Linked DNA regions of Alkalilimnicola ehrlichii MLHE-1. The protein of the gene in region 1 interacts with the protein of each later gene in a pairwise test. Links are inferred from orthologs where the notes say so. Each region holds a gene or a part of one and is shown on either strand. Other genes may lie near its edges.

Evidence for each region.
Region 2: the proteins of eno (region 1) and rpe interact in binary tests that used the Escherichia coli proteins (3 or more experiments, as listed by UniProt). The link is inferred for Alkalilimnicola ehrlichii MLHE-1 from one-to-one orthologs.

Annotation. Positions count from the first base shown.
Region 1 is NC_008340.1:2,095,488-2,098,674, forward strand. What follows is about bases 317-3,187. They hold eno (phosphopyruvate hydratase), read right to left. Parts: upstream 2,462-3,187; coding sequence 1,172-2,461; downstream 317-1,171. Other genes in these bases: ispD (2-C-methyl-D-erythritol 4-phosphate cytidylyltransferase), read right to left, coding at 317-860; ftsB (cell division protein FtsB), read right to left, coding at 857-1,144; kdsA (3-deoxy-8-phosphooctulonate synthase), read right to left, coding at 2,514-3,187. Also shown: ispF (2-C-methyl-D-erythritol 2,4-cyclodiphosphate synthase), read right to left, coding at 1-103; more of ispD, read right to left, coding at 153-316. UniProt on the Escherichia coli protein: Catalyzes the reversible conversion of 2-phosphoglycerate (2-PG) into phosphoenolpyruvate (PEP). It is essential for the degradation of carbohydrates via glycolysis.
Region 2 is NC_008340.1:3,216,283-3,219,535, reverse strand. The notes cover bases 216-3,152. They hold rpe (ribulose-phosphate 3-epimerase), read left to right. Parts: upstream 216-1,306; coding sequence 1,307-1,999; downstream 2,000-3,152. Other genes in these bases: MLG_RS14320 (alpha/beta hydrolase), read right to left, coding at 2,995-3,152; MLG_RS14325 (phosphoribulokinase), read left to right, coding at 2,061-2,939; MLG_RS14335 (LysR family transcriptional regulator), read left to right, coding at 216-1,031. In the rest of the region: more of MLG_RS14335, read left to right, coding at 102-215; more of MLG_RS14320, read right to left, coding at 3,153-3,253. UniProt on the Escherichia coli protein: Catalyzes the reversible epimerization of D-ribulose 5-phosphate to D-xylulose 5-phosphate.

The DNA.
Region 1 (3,187 bases):
CCGCCAGCCCACGCTCATGGGGGACCTGCACCCCACCCAGGATCAGGGGGGTGCCGGGCTCGCCGAACCGGTGGGCATCAAAGCCCTGTCCTACCCGGATCATGTCTGTCTGCCTCCGCGCCTTGAGTCCATGTCGCCGACCAGGGGGGGGGTCAGGCGCCGGTCCCGCCCTGGGCGACCAGGATGGCCTCCGCAAGGGCCAGGTCCGCCGGGCGGGTGATCTTGATGTTGGTGGCCTCGCCCGGGATCAGGCGCGGGCGCCCGCCCACCGCCTCCATGGCCGAGGCATCGTCGGTGATGGTGAGTCCGGCCTCGCCGGCCTTCGCCAGCGCCTCGCGCAATGCCATCACCGGAAAGAGCTGAGGGGTCAGGGCGTGCCACAGCCCCTCGCGGTCCACGGTGCGGGCCACGTGGCCGTCACCGTCGTCCCTCTTGAGGGTGTCGCGCACCGGAAAGGCGAGCAAGCCGCCGCGCTCGTCCCGGGCGCGGTCAATCAGCCGCTCCAGCTCCGCCATCCCGACACAGGGCCGCACCGCGTCATGCACCAGGGCATAGTCCCGTGTGCCCCCCTGTTCGGCGAGCCAATGCAGAACGGATTGGACCGAATCGCTGCGTTCCGCCCCACCCGGCACCCGGTGCACGGGTTTCCGGTGTCGGTAGCCCAGGGCATCCCAGTGGTTATCCTCGGGGGAGAGGGCCACCACGGCGCCGTGCACGGCCGGCAGTGCCAGCAGTCGATCCAGGGTCCGGGCGATCACCGGACGCCCGGCCAGCGGCAGGTACTGTTTGGGCAGCGGTCCGCCCATACGCCGGCCGACACCGGCCGCCGGCAGGACCGCCCAGATCCGTGGTTCACTCACCGGGCGTCATCCTCCCGTTCAATGATCTGATAAAAGGTCTCGCCCTCGCGGATCATACCCAGCTCGCTGCGGGCCCGCTCCTCCAGCGCCTCCAGGCCGGTCTTGAGGTCGTTGACCTCGGCCTCCAGGGCCTGATTGCGCTGGCGCAGCCGGTCCACTTCCTCCCGCTGGGCCTCGACACTGCGGCTCAGCCCCCGGACGTCGTTCAGACCGCCCTCGCCGAACCAGAGCAGCCCCTGGAGCCACAGCAGCAGCGCGGTGAGACCGGCGAGCACCCAACGCATGAGGGTTCACGGGGCGCGCCCCGCGCGTCAGCCGCGCCGAAGCTGCGGGAAGGCCGCCAGCCCCGGGTAGTCGGCCTGCTCGCCCAGCTCCTCCTCGATGCGCAGCAGCTGGTTGTACTTGGCCACCCGGTCGGAGCGGGACAGCGAACCGGTCTTGATCTGGGTGGCGGTGGTGGCCACCGCCAGGTCGGCAATGGTGGTGTCCTCGGTCTCGCCGGAGCGGTGGGAGACCACGGAGGTGAAGCCGGCCTCGTGGGCCATGGCGATGGCGTCCAGGGTCTCGGAGAGGGTGCCGATCTGGTTGAACTTAATGAGGATGGAGTTACCCACCCCCTCGTCGATCCCGCGCTTGAGGATCCGGGTGTTGGTCACGAACAGGTCGTCCCCCACCAACTGCACCCGGTCGCCAAGCTTATCGGTCAGCGCCTTCCAGCCGACCCAGTCCGACTCGTCCATCCCGTCCTCGATGGAGAGGATGGGGTAGCGGGCACAGAGATCGGCGAGGTAGTCGGCGAACGCCTCGGCGGAAAACTCCCGACCCTCCGAGGCCAAGCGGTAGACCCCATCCTGGTAGAACTCGGAGCTGGCCGCGTCCAGCGCCAGCCAGACGTTCTCACCGGCCTTGTAGCCGGCCCGGTCGATCGCCTCCAGGATCACCTCCAGCGCCGCCTCATTGGAGGGCAGATCGGGGGCGAAACCGCCCTCATCCCCGACCCCGGTGTTGAGGCCACGGTCCTGGAGCACCTTCTTGAGGGCGTGGAAGATCTCAGTGCCACAGCGCAGGGCCTCGGAGAAGCGGTCGAAGCCCGTGGGCATGACCATGAACTCCTGGATGTCCACGCTGTTGTCCGCATGCTCGCCGCCGTTGAGAATGTTCATCATCGGTACCGGCAGCGACCAGGGCCCCTCGGGGTTCAGGTAGCGGAACAATGACTGCCCGCGCTCGGCAGCGGTGGCGCGGGCGGCCGCCAGGGAGACCGCCAGCAGGGCGTTGGCACCCAGCTTGCCCTTGTTGTCGGTCCCGTCCAGCTCCCGCATCCGATCATCCAGGGCCCGCTGGCCGGAGGCGTCCATGCCGCACAGGGCGTCGGCGATTACGGTGTTGACGTTCTCCACCGCCTTGCGCACCCCCTTGCCCAGGTAGCGCCCGGCGTCGCCGTCGCGCAGTTCCACCGCCTCGCGGGTGCCAGTGGAGGCGCCGGAGGGCACAGCCGCCCGGCCCATGACGCCGGAATCGAGGATGACATCCGCCTCAACGGTCGGATTGCCCCGCGAGTCGAGTATTTCACGTGCCTTGATCTGCTTGATGGTCCCCATCGGTTCCCCTTCCAAAAAACGAACAAATACGATGTTGTCGGGCGACGGTGCGCTAAAGGCCCTGTTCCGTGAAGCCGCGCCCCTTGACCACCTGGTCCAGTTCCATGAGCGTCTCCAGCAGCTCGCGCATGCGCTCCAGCGGCCAGGCGTTGGGGCCGTCGGAGAGCGCCTGGTCCGGGTCGGGGTGGGTCTCCATGAACAGCCCGGCCACGCCGGCGGCCACCGCCGCCCGCGCCAGTACCGGGACGAATTCCCGCTGCCCCCCCGAGGCACTGCCCTGCCCGCCCGGCAACTGCACCGAGTGGGTGGCGTCAAACACCACCGGGGCCCCGGTCTCGCGCATCACTGCCAGGGCGCGCATGTCCGAGACCAGGTTGTTGTAGCCAAAGGAGACGCCCCGCTCGCAGACCATGATCTGCTGGTTGCCCGCCTCGCGGGCCTTGGCGACCACATGGCGCATGTCCCAGGGGGCCAGGAATTGGCCCTTCTTGATATTCACCGGCCGGCCCTGCCGGGCCACGTTCTGGATGAAATTGGTCTGCCGGCACAGGAAGGCCGGGGTCTGGAGCACGTCCACCACCGACGCCACCTCGACCAGCGGGGTGTCCTCGTGCACGTCGGTGATCACCGGGACGCCGATCTGGCGGCGTACCTGCTCCAGCACCCGGAGCCCGGCCTCCAGACCGGGGCCCCGATAGCTCTCGTGGGAGCTGCGGTTGGCCTTGT
Region 2 (3,253 bases), 1.1 Mb from region 1 along the record:
ATCCCGTTTTCCCGCGTCCATGGCAGGATAACCCGGGCAAACCAAAAGAAAACTCAATCCTTCTGATTGAGGGCATAAGGAAAGTCTTATAAATTGACCCCATGAACGTCACACTTCGACAGCTGCGCGTCTTCGAATCGGTGGCCCGGCACCTGAGTTTCACCCGGGCCAGTGAGGAGCTGTTCCTCACCCAGCCGGCCGTCTCCATGCAAATCAAACAGTTGGAAAGCCAAGTCGGGCTGCCGCTGTTCGAACAGTTGGGCAAGCGCATCTATCTCACCGAGGCCGGCCGTGAGTTGGTGGGCTTCGCCCGGCGGATCATGCGCGAGCTGCGCGAGGCGCAACTGGTGATGGAGGAGCTGCAGGGGCTGAACCGGGGGCGCCTGGGCGTGGCCGTGGCTACCACGGCGAACTACTTCGCCACCCATCTGTTGGCGGCCTTCTCCCGTCGCAATCCCGGGGTCAGTTTCAGCCTGGATGTCACCAACCGCGAGGGGCTGTTGCGCCTGCTCATGGAGAATGAGCGTGACGTGGTGATCATGGGGCAGCCGCCGGAGGGGCAGGAGCTGGTGGCGGATGCCTTCATGGCCAACCCCCTGGTGGTCATCGCCAATCCCGACCATCCCTTGACCCGGGAGCACGACATCCCGCCCGAGCGCTTGCAAAACGAACTTTTCGTGGTGCGTGAGCGCGGCTCTGGTACGCGGGTGGCCATGGAGCGGTTCTTCGCCCGCCAGGGGGTGCAGCTGCAGTCCGAGATGGAGATGAGCAGCAACGAGGCCCTGAAGCAGGCGGTGCAGGCCGGGCTGGGCCTGGGTCTGGTCTCGCAACACACCCTGGCCATGGAGTTGAGTCTCGGCTGCCTGGCGATCCTGGACGTGGTCGGATTCCCGATCCAGCGCCAGTGGTACGTGGTGCATCGGGCGGGCAAGCGCCTCTCGCCGGTGGCCGCGGAGTTCCGCCGTTTCGTCCTGGAAGAGGCCGAGGACCACTGGCAGTTGCCCCAGCAGCCCACCGATAGCAGCGCCTGAGCGGCGCCACCCCGGGACCAATTGCCGCACCCGGCTTCCGCTGGGGGCTGCGATAATGCCTCCAGCCGGCAGGTCTGCCGCGGCCGGCCAAGCTATTGATAGAAAGGTTTTTTTACCCGTCCCCGGGAAGGTCTCCGGGGTCTCCCGGGAGGGCCCTTTATCGTTATGATAACCAATCCTTAATTGAATCCCGGCGCGCCGCTGTCCGCATAATCGGGCCAACCGATTCCGGGGCCGCGCCGGTATTCGCGACCCGGAAGCATGAGGAGAGAGCCATGACTGATTATAAGATCGCACCGTCCATTCTGTCCGCCGATTTTGCCCGCCTGGGGGAGGAGGTGGATAACGTCCTGTCCGCCGGGGCCGACATGGTGCATTTCGATGTCATGGACAATCATTATGTCCCCAACCTCACCATCGGGCCGCTGGTCTGCGAAGCGCTGCGCAAGCACGGGGTGACCGCGCCCATCGACGTCCACCTGATGATCAAGCCGGTGGACCGGATCATCCCCGATTTTGCCGAGGCGGGTGCTAATTACATCACGTTCCACCCGGAGGCCAGCGAGCATGTCGACCGTAGTCTGCAACTGGTGCGCGATTGCGGCTGCAAGGCCGGACTGGTGTTCAACCCGGCCACGCCGCTCGATGTCCTGAAATACGTGATGGAGAAGGTGGATATGGTGCTGCTGATGTCGGTGAACCCGGGCTTTGGCGGGCAGAAGTTTATCCCGGGCACCCTGGACAAACTGCGCGAGGCGCGGGCACTGATTGATGCCTCGGGCCGGGACATCCGCCTGGAGGTGGATGGCGGGGTGAAGGTGGACAACATCCGCGCGGTGGCCGAGGCGGGGGCCGATACCTTCGTGGCCGGCTCAGCGATCTTCGGGACGGACGATTACCGGAAAACCATCGAAAGCATGCGGGCGGAACTGGCCCAGGCCGAGCGGCCCGGGCCCACCGCCTCATAAACCAGACCGGGTGTGACCGTTCCGTAGAGGCGGCGCGCCCCGGCGTCAGGAGGAGTCAAGCATGTCCAGAAAATATCCCATCATCGCCGTGACCGGGTCCTCGGGAGCGGGGACCAGTACTGTCAAGGATGCGTTCGAGCACATCTTCCATCGTGAGCATGTGGCACCCTGCATCGTCGAGGGTGACAGTTTTCACCGGTATAACCGGCAGGAGATGAAGCAGGCGATCAAGCAGGCCAACGAAGATGGGCGCAATCTCAGCCATTTTGGCCCGGAAGCGAACCTGTTCGACAAGCTCGAGTCCACCTTCCGCGAGTACTCGGAGACCGGCAGCTGTGAGCGGCGCTACTATGTGCACAATGACGAGGAGGCCGAGCACCGCGGGGTGGCCCCGGGCGAGTTCACCGCCTGGGAGCGGGTGGAATCGGGTACCGATCTGCTCTTCTACGAGGGGCTGCACGGCGGGGTCGTCACCGAGGAGGTGGATGTGGCCCGGTGGGTGGACTTGCTGATCGGGGTGGTGCCTATCGTCAACCTCGAGTGGATCCAGAAGATCCACCGCGACCAGGCGGAGCGGGGCTACGCGGCGGAGAAGACCGTGGACACCATCCTGCGCCGGATGGAGGACTATGTCACCTGCCTGACGCCGCAGTTCTCGCGCACCGACATCAACTTCCAGCGCGTGCCCACGGTGGACACCTCCAACCCCTTCATCGCGCGGGATATCCCCACGCACGATGAGAGTTTCGTGGTGATCCGCTTCCGCAAGCCGGAGAAGTTCGGGATCGACTTCCCCTACCTGCTGAACATGATCAAGGACTCCTTCATGTCTCGGCGCAACACCATCGTGGTGCCGGGGGGCAAGATGGGGTTCGCCATGGAGCTGATCCTCACCCCCATCATCCACGATCTGGTGGAGCGACGCACCCGCCTGACCTGATTGTGGCGCTGGCAGGTCATGGCAGGCGGCCCGTCATCATGGCGGGCCGTTTGCGTTATCGGGCCTGGACCTCACCGAGAAAGCGGTCGAAACAGGCGCAGAGCCAGGGGATGGTCTCGTTGAGATCGTGCCCGGCATTCAGCACATGCAGCCGGGCCCGGTGTTCCCGTGCCAGCCGAATGCCGTTGTCCACCGGCACGATGTCGTCATTCCAGCCGTGGACCACGGTCATCTGCCGGGCCTGGCAGTGGGGCTGCGCCGGGTAGCCCGGCAGGTAGAGGGCGGGGGCCAGCAGGAACAGCCCGTCCACGGGG